Linked DNA regions of Parazoarcus communis. The protein of the gene in region 1 interacts with the protein of each later gene in a pairwise test. Links are inferred from orthologs where the notes say so. Each region holds a gene or a part of one and is shown in the gene's direction. Other genes may lie near its edges. The genes, in order: tsaE and rlmB.

Region 1 (6,811 bases):
TGACAAGGGTTGCGCTCGTTGCGGGACTTAACCCAACATCTCACGACACGAGCTGACGACAGCCATGCAGCACCTGTGTTCTGGCTCCCGAAGGCACCAAGTGATCTCTCACAAGTTCCAGACATGTCAAGGGTAGGTAAGGTTTTTCGCGTTGCATCGAATTAATCCACATCATCCACCGCTTGTGCGGGTCCCCGTCAATTCCTTTGAGTTTTAACCTTGCGGCCGTACTCCCCAGGCGGTCAACTTCACGCGTTAGCTGCGTTACTCAGAAAGTTACCTCTCCGAACAACTAGTTGACATCGTTTAGGGCGTGGACTACCAGGGTATCTAATCCTGTTTGCTCCCCACGCTTTCGTGCATGAGCGTCAGTACAGGCCCAGGGGGCTGCCTTCGCCATCGGTGTTCCTCCACATATCTACGCATTTCACTGCTACACGTGGAATTCCACCCCCCTCTGCCGTACTCTAGCCTTGCAGTCACAAACGCAGTTCCCAGGTTAAGCCCGGGGATTTCACATCTGTCTTACAAAACCGCCTGCGCACGCTTTACGCCCAGTAATTCCGATTAACGCTCGCACCCTACGTATTACCGCGGCTGCTGGCACGTAGTTAGCCGGTGCTTCTTGTCAAGGTACCGTCATCCGACAAGGATATTAGCCTTGCCGTTTTCTTCCCTTGCGAAAGAGCTTTACAACCCGAAGGCCTTCTTCACTCACGCGGCATGGCTGGATCAGGCTTGCGCCCATTGTCCAAAATTCCCCACTGCTGCCTCCCGTAGGAGTCTGGGCCGTGTCTCAGTCCCAGTGTGGCGGATCATCCTCTCAGACCCGCTACAGATCGTCGCCTTGGTGAGCCTTTACCCCACCAACTAGCTAATCTGACATCGGCCACTCCAATCACGTGAGGTCCTAAGATCCCCCACTTTCCCCCTCAGGGCGTATGCGGTATTAGCTACGCTTTCGCGTAGTTATCCCCCATGACTGGGCATGTTCCGATGCATTACTCACCCGTTCGCCACTCGCCGGCAGGTGCAAGCACCCCCGCTGCCGTTCGACTTGCATGTGTAAAGCATGCCGCCAGCGTTCAATCTGAGCCAGGATCAAACTCTTAAGTTTAATCCTACAAAGTACTCAAAATCATTTTACTGACATATGAGCACCTAATCTTTGTGAAACTCAAAACTGCCTAAGCAGTTTCATGGCCACAGCGATCAAGCACCCACACTTATCGATTGTTCAATTTTTTAAAGAACCGCTGCAGTTCCTGCAGCAGAGAAGCGAGATTATGATCAACTTAACTTATCTCGTCAACCCCTGTTTTGGTTTTATTTCAAAACCACCGAAACAACTAAAACAGAAATCCGCCTCAAAAACACCTGCAAAAACAACCGCTTTCCTGCCATCACCCCGTTTCGCTAACTGCGTTTCGCGGTGAAGAGGTGCGCATTATAGACACCTCAGAAAGTTCGTCAACACCTAAATTTCAGATTATCGAAACGAAGCCCAATTCACGCCTCGGCGCCCTTCTGATGGTGCCTCAGCGCCCAGGCGACATGCTCACGCACAATCTCTGAAGGATGATCTGCCCTCGCCTTGAGCGCAGCCACGACTTCGGGAGTACCAGGGCCGTTTCCAAGTGCCACCGCAATGTTGCGCAACCATCGTTCGTGACCGATGCGGTGAATCGGACTTCCTGCAGTCAGGCGCCCGAACGCTTCTTCGGTCCACCCGAAGAGCTCTACGAGCGATGCACTGTCGAGACCGTTCCGCACCTCGAAGTCACTTTCTACAGCCCGCCTGGCGAACCGGTTCCAAGGGCAGACGAGCTGACAGTCGTCGCATCCATATATGCGGTTGCCGATGAGCGGACGAAACGGCTCAGGGATGGATCCGTGCAACTCGATCGTCAGATAGGAGATGCAGCGTCGCGCATCAAGCCGGAAAGGCGCAACGATTGCCCCGGTAGGGCAGGCATCGATACAGGCGACGCAAGTCCCGCAGTGCGCACTCACCGGCTCATCCACTGGCAAGGGCAGGTCAGTGAAGATCTCACCAAGAAAGAAGAACGACCCGAGCGACCTGTCTATTAATAAGGTGTGCTTGCCTCGCCACCCGAGACCACTCTTCGCACCCAACTCCACTTCGAGCACTGGCGCTGAATCAACAAATACCCGGTAGGCGGACGGAGAGGCGCCAACGATTCTGTCAGCGAGCTTCTGCAGGCGCGAGCGCATCACCTTGTGATAGTCCCGGCCCAAGGCATAGCGCGAAACATAGGCAAGCGTCGGATCACTCAGAACCGCCTCTGCCGGCGTGGCATCCGGCCAGTAATCCATGCGCACCGAGATGACACGCAACGTTCCCGGCAGAAGCTCTGCCGGGCGCGCCCGCTTCAGCCCGTGGCGCGCCATATAATGCATCTCGCCATGAAATCCGGCTTCGAGCCAGCGCTCCAGCCCAGGCTCAGCCGATTCGAGACCGGTGTCCGCCACGGTGATGGCACCAAACCCGAGCTCGCGCGCCCACAACCGGACATGTTCAGCCAAGGCCGCCATGTCCTCGGAAGACCCCTGGATAGTCGAGGAAGACTCATGCTCAATCTTGTTCACCCTGCGGATGATAGCTACACCGCGCTCACGACGCACCTCGACAATGAGGACGACACACTTGAACTTGGCGGCTCACTCGCCACAGCCCTGACACCCGGACTGAAGATCTGGCTGAACGGAAACCTTGGCAGCGGAAAGACGACGCTCACCCGCGGACTGCTTCGTGAACTTGGTCACACTGGAAAAGTCAAGAGCCCGACGTATACTCTCATTGAACCTTATGTAGTTTCTAGATTAGACTTATATCACTTTGATTTTTATCGACTGAACTCACCTGAAGAGTACCTTGATGCAGGACTGGACGAGTACTTCAACGGACCGGGCGTGTGCATTGTCGAGTGGCCTGAACAGGCTGCTCCCTATCTCGCCACGCCAGACCTCGTTGTCCTCATCGAGCCAGAAGGTGAAGGACGACGAGCCACCCTCCGGGGTCTCACCGAAGCGGGGCAAACATGCATAAGCCAACTAGCCAATTGTCAGAAGAAACAATCCCCACCCCCCGGAAAATGAACCGACGAACCCTGCTCAAGTTCGCAGGCGCCTCGCTTGCGCTTGTGGTGAGTCCGGTCGGCATGGCTGCAGGCAGCCTGCTTGCGGTCAGAGTCTGGCCCGCCGAGGAATACACCCGAATCACGCTCGAAGGCAGCAACGAGCTTCGCTTCACTCACCTGATGGTGAAGGATCCCGAGCGGCTGGTCGTTGACCTCGAAGGCATTGAGCTCAATAGTGTTCTGCAAACACTCCCGGGTAAAGTGCTCGACTCGGACCCCTACATTCGCAATATCCGGGCCGGTCAGAACCGCCCCGGCGTGGTCCGTGTGGTGGTCGAACTCAAGGCCGAGGTCAATCCGCAAGTCTTTACGCTCGCGCCGGTCAGCAACTACGGACATCGTCTGGTGCTGGATCTTTATCCAACCGTCGAAATGGATCCGCTGCTGGCGCTCATCGAAAAGTCATCCCCGATCGACGCGGCCGCCGGCGAATCCGGCATCACCGATGCAAAGGCGCACGGCAGCCCGGAGATCGCCCAGCGCGACAACGCGCCCTCGCATCGGGAGCGCAAGCCCGAGCCTCGTGTAAACCGGCTGTTCACCGTAGTGCTCGACGCTGGACACGGCGGAGAGGATCCTGGCGCGGTTGGCCGCGGCGGGAGTTACGAGAAGAACGTCACGCTCGACATCGCCAAGCGCCTGCGCAAGAAGATTGACGCGATGCCGAACATGCGCGCCGTACTGACCCGCGACGGCGACTACTTCGTGCCGCTCGGTCAGCGCGTCACCCGTGCGCGAAGGGTTCAGGCAGACCTGTTCGTCTCAGTCCACGCCGACGCCTTCGTGCGCCCGGAAGCCCGGGGTAGCTCGGTATTCGTGCTGTCCGAAAGAGGGGCATCGAGCTCGGCTGCACGATGGCTGGCGCAGAAAGAGAACGATGCGGACCTCATCGGTGGCGTCAATCTGGCAAAGCAGGACGGCCACCTTGCGCGAACCCTGCTTGACCTGTCTCAGGCCGCGACGATCAACGACAGTCTCAAACTTGGCAAGGCAGTGCTGGCCGAACTCGGCGACATCAACACCCTGCACAAGGCGCACGTGGAACAAGCGGGCTTCGCCGTGCTGAAAGCACCCGACATCCCGTCAATCCTCGTTGAAACTGCGTTCATCAGTAACCCGGAGGAAGAGCGTCGCCTCAATGACGACGCCTATCAGGACAAGATGGCCGAGGCGATCATGCGCGGGATCAGACGCTATTTTGACGACAACCCGCCCGCGCCGCGCACCCGCGTTGCACAGCTGGGCTGATTTGCCCCCTCCTTTGCCGGTATAATCGCGGATTTTTTCAGGCGGTTATGCAGGTTTTTCGCGGGTTCCCCGAACAGGCAAAGGAAGCCTGCGTGCTGACCATAGGCAATTTCGACGGTCTGCATCGCGGGCATCAGGCGCTGCTCAAGCAGCTCACCGACAAGGCTGGCGCACTTGGCGTGCCCGCTGTCGTGCTCACGTTCGAGCCTCACCCACGCGAGTACTTCTCACCGGACAAAGCCCCTGCGCGACTTGCTTCGCTGAGAGAGAAACTGCAGCTATTGGCCACCAGCGGCGTCGATCGCGTGCATGTCTGCCGCTTCAACGCCCGTTTTGCCGCCCAGACCGCAAGCAGCTTCATTGAAGACGTGCTGGTGAAAGGGCTGGATGTACGCCATCTTTTCATCGGTGACGACTTTCGGTTTGGCGCTGGACGCACCGGTGATTTCGCGATGCTTCAGGCCGCAGGCAAAGACTTCGGCTTCGGTGTCGAATCGATGCCGACGCTCGCAGTGGCCGGCGAACGTGCCTCAAGCTCTGCTGTGCGCTCAGCGCTTGCGAGTGGCGACCTCGAACACGCCGCCCAACTGCTCGGACGCCCCTACAGCATTGCCGGTCGCGTGGTCCATGGCGACAAGATCGGACGCCAGCTCGGCTTTCCCACGCTGAATATTCAGCTCAAGCACCGCCGCCCTCCGCTTTCGGGCGTCTTTGCGGTCTCCGTCGAAGGACTGGAGGGAAGCAGACTCGCCGGTGTCGCCAATGTGGGCGTCAGGCCAACCGCCACCGATGCCGGGCGCGCCCGTCTTGAAGTCCACCTCCTGAACTGGAGCGGCGACTGTTACGGCGCTCATCCGCGCATTCACTTCCTGCTTAAGGTTCGCGACGAGATGAAATTCGCCTCGCTCGACGAACTGAAGACACAAATCGCCCGCGATGCCGATACTGCACGCGACTGGTTCGCCCTCAATCCGAATTGCCTTCTAGGCTGAACAGAGACAGACGCACACGCCATGGCCGACTACCGCAAGACGCTCAACCTGCCCGACACCTCCTTCCCGATGCGCGGCGATCTGCCAAAGCGCGAACCGAAGTGGATTGCCGAATGGCAGCAGAAGAAGCTCTATCAACGCATTCGCGAGGCCAGCGCAGGACGGCCCAAGTTCGTGCTCCACGACGGCCCCCCGTACGCGAACGGCAATCTTCACCTCGGCCACGCCTTGAACAAGATTCTCAAGGACATCATCGTGCGCTCGAAGACCATGGCCGGCTTTGATGCCCCGTATGTGCCGGGCTGGGACTGTCACGGCCTGCCCATTGAACACAAGGTGGAAGTCACCCACGGCAAGAACCTGCCGGCCGACAAGGTACGCGAACTGTGCCGCGCCTATGCGGCCGAGCAGGTCGAAATCCAGAAGCAGGAGTTCATTCGCCTCGGCGTGCTGGGTGAGTGGGACAACCCCTATCTGACGATGAACTTCGCCAACGAGGCGAACGAGATTCGCGCGCTGGCCGAAATGACCAAGGCCGGCTACGTGTTCAAGGGGCTGAAGCCGGTCAACTGGTGTTTCGACTGCGGTTCTGCGCTGGCCGAGGCCGAAGTCGAGTATGCCGACAAGCAATCCCCGACGATCGATGTCGCGTTCGCCGTGACGGATGCTGATGCACCGAAACTCGCCGCTGCATTCGGCCTCGACACGCTTGCGAAGCCTGCGGCCGCCGTCATCTGGACCACCACACCGTGGACGATTCCCGCCAACCAGGCACTGAACGCACACCCCGAATTCGACTATGCACTGGTCGACACCGGCGAGCGCCTGCTGATCGTGGCCGAGGAACTGGTGGCGGCCTGCCTTGAGCGCTACCAGGTCGAAGGCAAGATCATTGCGACCACCAAGGGCGCAGCGCTCGAGCGTATCGAGTTCCGCCACCCGCTCTACGACCGTGTCTCTCCGGTCTATCTTGCCGAGTACGTCGGCCTCGACGCCGGCACCGGCATCGTGCACTCGGCGCCTGCGCATGGCGTGGATGACTTCAACTCCTGGGGCGCCTACGGCCGCAGCAATGACGAGATCCTGTCTATCGTCATGGGCCACGGCGAGTACGTACCCGACCTGCCCTTCTTTGGCGGGATGAACATCTGGAAGGCCAACCCGGCCATCGTCGACAAACTGCGCGAAGTGGGTGCCCTGGTCTCGGACAGCAAGATTAGCCACAGCTACATGCACTGCTGGCGTCACAAGACGCCGCTGGTCTACCGCGCCACGGCACAGTGGTTCGTGGGCATGGACCGCAAGGCTGCAGATCAGACCACGCTGCGCGAGCGCGCACTGCGCGGGGTTGAATCCACCAAGTTCTTCCCCGCATGGGGACAGTCGCGTCTGCATGCAATGATCGCCAAC
Region 2 (6,760 bases), 2.1 Mb from region 1 along the record:
GGGCAGGGAGGCGCATTATAGCCGGGTCTTTTCGTGGATGGAAGGCCAGTGTTGAAATTTTTTCCTGGATCGTGAATTCGGCGAAGAAGATTGCACGTCGAGGCGGACTGGCAAAGCTGTCAGTCGATTTTCCCGTACGCGCTTGCGTACAATACAAACAAAAAAGCCGCTCCGAAGAGCGGCTTTCCTGCGAAACTGGTGCCCAGAAGAGGACTCGAACCTCCACGCCTCGCAGCGCTAGTACCTGAAACTAGTGCGTCTACCAATTCCGCCATCTGGGCAAGAGCCGCGCATTATAAGCACTTAAAGAAGAAAGTCAATGACCAGAAACACCAAAAAAACCAATGCCGTTCCCGAAGCCGCTGTTGAAGCACCCAAGGCCGGGCGACGCAAAAGCAGTCGTGCCAAGGGGCCGAGCGCAATTCGTCGTGCCGACCCGTTCTTCGAGCGCGAATCGCTCAAATACGAGCTCCCCTTGCCCAGCCGCGAATACATCGAACAGATCCTGGTTGATCAGGGCGTGCCGATGTCTTTCGACGACCTCGCCCGTGCGCTCGACATCACCGCCGACGAGATGGAGCACTTCGACCGCCGTCTGCGTGCGATGCAGCGTGACGGTCAGCTGGTGCGCAACCGGCGTGACGCCTATCTGATCCCGGACAAGGCCGACCTGATCCGCGGCAAGGTGGAGGGGCACCCGGACGGATTCGGGTTCCTGCGCCGTGATGACGGCGGCCCCGACATCTTCCTCGGACCTAAGGACATGCGCGAGGTGCTGCATGGCGACCGCGTGATTGTCCGCATTGCCGGGCAGGACCGCCGCGGCAGGCCAGAGGGCAAGATTGTCGAGATCCTCGAGCGTGCCAACGCGCGCGTCGTCGGCCGTGTGCTGAACGAGCATGGGGTCCTGCTGGTGGTGCCGGAGAACAAGCGTCTTGCTCAGGACATCCTGGTGGCGCCAGGCGGCAAGAAGCCGACGCCGGGCCAGGTGGTGACCGTTGAACTGATCGAGCAGCCGACCAAGTTCGCGCAGCCCATCGGTCGCGTGGTCGAGGTGCTCGGAAACTATGCCGACCCCGGCATGGAGATCGAGATCGCGCTGCGCAAGCACGACCTGCCCTATGAATTCTCGTCCGAGACCAAGGCGGAAACGCGCAAGCTGCCGCTCAAGGTGCGCAAGAAGGACTGGGTTGGCAGGGAGGACATCACCGGCCTGCCGTTGGTCACCATCGATGGCGAGACTGCGCGCGACTTCGACGACGCGGTGTATTGCGAACGTCAGGGGCGCGGCTTCCGGCTGATCGTGGCGATTGCCGACGTTTCCGCCTACGTCGAGTCAGGCAGCGCGCTCGACAAGGACGCCTACGATCGCGGCAACTCGGTCTACTTCCCGCGGCGCGTCATCCCGATGCTGCCGGAGAAGCTTTCCAACGGACTGTGTTCGCTCAACCCTCAGGTCGAGCGCCTGTGCATGGTCGCGGACATGAGCATCTCGATGACCGGGGTGGTCAAGGCCTATCGCTTCTACCCGGCCGTGATGTTCTCTCATGCGCGCCTGACCTATACCAAGGTCGCTGCGGCGCTGTACGACCAGGACGCTGCGGCGCTGGAAGAGGTTGGCGGCTTGCTGCCCCAGTTGCAGAACCTCGACAAGCTGTTCCGTGTGCTGCTCAAGGCGCGTGCCAAGCGCGGTGCGATCGACTTCGAGACCACCGAGACGCGGATGATCTTCGACGAGGGCGGCAAGATCGAGCGCATCGTGCCCGAGGTGCGCAACGACGCCCACCGCCTGATCGAGGAATGCATGCTCGCGGCCAACGTCTGCGCGTCTGATTTTCTGCAGGAGCGCAATCAGGCCGCACTGTATCGGGTGCATGAAGGACCCACACCGGAAAAGCTCGAAAAGCTGCGCGGATTCCTGCAGGAGTTCGGCATGGGCATCGGTGGCGGAGACGAACCTCGCGCCAAGGATTACGCAGCCCTGCTGGACAAGGTCAAGGAACGGCCCGATGCTCAGCTGCTGCAGACGGTGATGCTGCGCTCGCTGCGCCAGGCGGTGTACAGCCCGGACAATCTCGGTCACTTTGGTCTTGCCTACGACGCCTACACCCACTTCACCTCGCCCATCCGGCGCTATCCCGACCTGCTGGTGCACCGTGCCATCAAGGCCGCGCTCAAGAGCGACAGCTATCAGCCCGGCGAGTGGGACGAGATCGGTGCGCACTGCTCGAGCACCGAGCGTCGTGCCGACGAGGCGACCCGCGATGTCGTGTCCTGGCTCAAGTGCTATTACATGCAGGACCGCGTCGGCGAGGAATTTTCCGGCAGCGTATCGGCAGTGGTACCCTTCGGCCTCTTCGTCGCGCTGGACGATATCTTCATCGAGGGCCTGGTGCATATCTCGGATCTCGGTAGTGATTACTTCCACTTCGACGAGACACGTCACGAACTGGCGGGAGAGCGCACCAACGCGCGCTTCAGGCTGTCGGACAGGGTGCGGGTACAGCTGGTGCGGGTGGATCTGGAAACCAACAAGATCGACTTCCGCCTGATCGAAGGCGTAAGCCGGCCGACCGAGCGCAGTGGCAAGACCACCCGTGACCATGCCGCTGTGGCCGATGCCGGGTCCGCAGCACCGACCCGGCGCAAGGGCCGCAGTGCCTCCGAGTCGGCGCCGCGTCCGGGCGCCGAGCGCGCCCCGGCTTCGCGTGCCGGGCGTGGCAGCAAGCCCAAGGCAGCTGCCCGCACCGAAGCACCCGCAGCACGTAAATCAAAACCGAAGGCCGCAGCAGCGGCTGCAACATCAAAGAAGAAAGGCAAGCGTCGTGGCTAAACCCCCCTCCCGTTCCGGCTCCCGATCACGTCCCTCCGAGGACGGCGCGCGCGCCGCACGCCCGCCAGTGCGCGGCGAGCACAGGCCGAAGCCGAAACGTCACGAAACCGCAGCGGTCGATGACGCCGTCGCAGCAGACGTCAGCGCCGATGCAGGGCGTCCCGCGTCGCGTCTGATCTATGGATTTCATGCCGTACTCGGCAAGCTGAAGCGCGACCCGGAAGCGGTGTTCGAGCTCTATCTGTCGAGTCAGCGCCAGGACATTCGCGCGCGTGAAGTACAGCAACTCGCCGAAGCCCAGGGTGTGCGCCTGATTCCGAGCGAGTCGGACCGCCTCGACGGCATGGTTGGCACCCGCCGCCATCAGGGCGTCATCGCCCGTATCGATGGGCGGCATCGCGAGCTCAAGCTGGCCGACGTGCTCGAGTCGCTCGATGAGCCCGCCTTGCTGCTGGTACTCGACGGTGTGCAGGATCCGCACAATCTCGGCGCCTGCCTGCGGGTTGCGGACGCAGTGGGTGCGCATGCGGTGATTGCGCCCAAGGATCGCGCAGTCGGGCTCAATGCCACTGCGGTGAAGGTCGCCAGTGGCGCAGCCGATACCGTGCCCTATATCACCGTCACCAACCTTGCCCGCGCACTGCGCGAAATGCAGGAAGCGGGGGTCTGGATCATCGGTGCGGCCGGCGAAGCCGAGCAATCGGTGTTCGATGTCGACCAGAAGGGACCGGTGGCCTGGGTGCTGGGGGCAGAAGGCGACGGACTGCGCCGGCTGACTCGCGATACCTGCGACGTGCTGGCGAAAATCCCAATGCTGGGGTCGGTGGAGAGCCTCAACGTCTCGGTGGCCAGTGGCATCTGTCTGTTCGAGGCAAGGCGTCAGCGCGGTGCCTGAGTCGGCTCGCGCGGTGTTTCCGCGGTGTTTCATGTGGTAGCGGGGTCAGGCGAATAGGGCGTCCGTGGAGGAGATGGGATGAAGTCTGCGCTGGGTTTTCTGGTGGCGGCCAAACGCTGCGAGATTCATGGCCTGGAGCAGCTTGAGATCACCAGTGGTCTCGTGAAGGGCGTGAGTGAGCTCGTGCACATGCTGCAAAAAGAGCGTGGCGTGTCCAACGTCTATCTGGCGTCGGCCGGACGTCGGTTTGCCGCGCAGCGGCTGGAGCGGGTCGAGGCCAGCGTGGCGGCAGAAGCTGCTGCGCGCGAACGCTTCCTCCAGCTCGATACTGACTCCGGACGTATGGCGGGTGGCGTGCGACTGTTCAGTCGCATCGCCTACGTGCTGCACGGCCTCGATGCGCTTCCGGCATTGCGCAGCCGGGTGGCGGGGCGCACGCTCGGTGTCGAAGAGGCCACCCGCAGCTTTACCGAGCTGATCGCTGGTCTCATGGCGGTGGTGTTCGAGGCAGCAGATATCGCCGCAGACCCGGCGGTGTCGCGGGCACTGGTCGCCCTGTTCAACTTCATGCAGGGCAAGGAACTGGCCGGGCAGGAGCGTGCGGCCGGCGCTGCAGGTTTTGCGGCCGGACATTTCGAAGCCACGGAGCAGCAGCGGCTCACGCACCTGATTGATGCCCAGGACCGTTGTTTCCAGATCTTTGTCGAGTTTGCCGATCCGACCTTGCGCACGATCTGGCGCAATGCCCATACCTCACCCGCGATTGCCGAGGTGGAGCGAATGCGTCGCATCGCCTGCGCTGCGTCGACTGCCCCCGTGGCGGCCGAGGCCAGCGAGCGCTGGTTCGAATGCACGACCTCACGGATCGATGCGATGCGCCAGGTCGAAGACTGCGCGACCAATGCGCTGCTGCATCTGTGTGAAGCCAAGCTGCTCGAGGCACGCTCCGATCTTCACGATCACAAGCGCTTCCTCGATGCACTTTCGGCGCTTGGGGGACAAAGTGCGGCGCCGCTGGCGGTTTTCTTCGACAAGTCCGCCACCTCGGCACCGACACCTGAGGGCGACGCAACCGGGCTGGTGGAGGCGGACGGACTCAGTCCCAAGCTTGGGCGCTCGGTGCTCGATCTCATGCAGCTGCAGTCGCAGCGGCTGCAGGACATGAGCGATGAACTCAATACGGCGCGTGCAGCGCTCAATGAACGCAAGCTGGTCGAGCGCGCCAAGGGCCTGCTGATGTCCAGGCGTGGCCTGAGCGAAGACGAGGCCTACAAACTGTTGCGACAAACCGCAATGGATCAGCATCGTCGCCTTGTCGATGTCGCTGAGGCGACGCTCTCTCTCGCCGAGTTCCTCAAGCCCGACTGAGCATGACCCGCGGGAGGCGGCCCCGACAAACGTGGTGAGCCCCCTCGCTTCACAGCAGCTTTCAGACTGATTTCTCCATGCCCCGCGCGGCGCTGATTGCCCCTCTGTCGATGGGGCGCTGACGGCGCACGCCTGCACTAAGCCTGTGCAGATGCCGTGGCATTGCACTGCAGCAGTGCGTCAAGTTCATTGCGCCTGCTACCGCGATCCTTCCCCGATCTCAGTGTTTTAGCGGGCTGCGGCCTCATGCGTGGAACTGGCACGCTTACTGCATTAGGCACTGCAAAGCTGGATCAACGATGGTCCGGCGCTCGACACAATCCCGAACACAGGACAAAGGCGTCCATTCCCTCCGCGCAGCAAGCGCCGAGCAGGAATGGACGCCTTTTTGCATTTCAGAATTCAATCAAGGAGTTCACGATGAGCAAGCAGACGATCAAAACCCCCGAGTTGACCCGTCGCGGTTTCATCAAGGCCGGCGCCGCAGCAGGTACCGCAGCGATGCTGTCCGGCCTTTTCCCCGGCGGCGTCTGGGCTGCCGGCTCGGAAGGGCTGGAGAAGACCACGCTGAAGTTCGGCATCATCCCGCTCACCGACTGTGCGCCGATCGTGATCGCCAGGGAAAAGGGCTTCTTCAAGAAACACGGCCTCGATGTAGAGGTGTCGAAGGAGGCGTCCTGGGCCAACATCCGCGACAAGGTTTCGCTGGGCGAGTTGGACGGCGCCCATATGCTGGCCGGCATGCCGCTGGCGGCCACGCTCGGGGTCGGCGCCAACCAGCAGGAAACCGTCACCGCCTTTTCGATGGACCTCAACGGCAACGGCATCACCGTATCGAATGAACTCTACGAGCGCATGCTCGCCGCCGACCCGGCCGCGATGCAGGGCCGCCCGACCTCGGCGCTGGCGCTGAAGAAGGTCATCGACGAGGACAAGAAGGCGGGCAGGGAGCCGATGACCTTCGCCATGGTGTTCCCGGTCTCCACCCACAACTACGAGATCCGCTACTGGATGGCCTCGGCCGGCATCGATCCCGATCAGGACGTGCGCCTGATCGTGATTCCGCCGCCGCAGATGGTGGCCAACCTGCAGTCGAAGAACATCGTCGGCTACTGCGTGGGCGAGCCGTGGAACCAGCGCGCAGTGGAGATGGGCATTGGGCGCTCGATCATCACCAACTACGAGATCTGGAACAACAATCCGGAGAAGGTCTTCGGCGTCACCCGCGAATGGGCCGACAGGAACCCGAACACGCACAAGGCTGCGGTGCGCGCCCTGATCGAGGCCGCGCAGTGGATGGACAAGCCCGAGAACCGCAACGAGGTGGTGAAGATCATCTCCGCCAAGTCCTACGTCAATGCGCCGGCGTCGGTGGTTGAGAACTCGATGACCGGGACCTGGATGTACACCAAGGCCGAGGGCCCGCAGAAGATGCCGGACTTCAACGTCTTCTACCGCTACGCGGCGACCTTCCCGTGGCGTTCGCATGCAGTGTGGTTCCTCACGCAGATGGTGCGCTGGGGCCAGATCGAGAGCGCGATCAACTTCAGGAAAGTGGCCGAACAGGTCTATCGCAGCGACATCTACCGCGACGCCGCCAAGGATCTGGGCATCGCCATCCCGACCATCGATTACAAGACCGAAGGCTCGCACGCAGCGGGGTG

Evidence for each region.
Region 2: the proteins of tsaE (region 1) and rlmB interact in binary tests that used the Escherichia coli proteins (3 or more experiments, as listed by UniProt). The link is inferred for Parazoarcus communis from one-to-one orthologs.

What each region holds. Positions count from the first base shown.
Region 1 is NZ_CP022188.1:4,506,554-4,513,364, forward strand. The notes cover bases 1,463-4,356. They hold tsaE (tRNA (adenosine(37)-N6)-threonylcarbamoyltransferase complex ATPase subunit type 1 TsaE), read left to right. Parts: upstream 1,463-2,592; coding sequence 2,593-3,120; downstream 3,121-4,356. Other genes in these bases: queG (tRNA epoxyqueuosine(34) reductase QueG), read right to left, coding at 1,510-2,556; CEW87_RS20515 (N-acetylmuramoyl-L-alanine amidase), read left to right, coding at 3,063-4,356. Outside these bases: CEW87_RS22520 (hypothetical protein), read left to right, coding at 1,200-1,436; more of CEW87_RS20515, read left to right, coding at 4,357-4,409; CEW87_RS20520 (bifunctional riboflavin kinase/FAD synthetase), read left to right, coding at 4,457-5,401; ileS (isoleucine--tRNA ligase), read left to right, coding at 5,423-6,811. UniProt on the Escherichia coli protein: Required for the formation of a threonylcarbamoyl group on adenosine at position 37 (t(6)A37) in tRNAs that read codons beginning with adenine.
Region 2 is NZ_CP022188.1:2,380,205-2,386,964, forward strand. What follows is about bases 2,024-4,866. They hold rlmB (23S rRNA (guanosine(2251)-2'-O)-methyltransferase RlmB), read left to right. Parts: upstream 2,024-3,005; coding sequence 3,006-3,728; downstream 3,729-4,866. Other genes in these bases: rnr (ribonuclease R), read left to right, coding at 2,024-2,833; CEW87_RS10885 (nitrate regulatory protein), read left to right, coding at 3,807-4,866. In the rest of the region: more of rnr, read left to right, coding at 320-2,023; more of CEW87_RS10885, read left to right, coding at 4,867-5,096; CEW87_RS10890 (CmpA/NrtA family ABC transporter substrate-binding protein), read left to right, coding at 5,517-6,760. UniProt on the Escherichia coli protein: Specifically methylates the ribose of guanosine 2251 in 23S rRNA.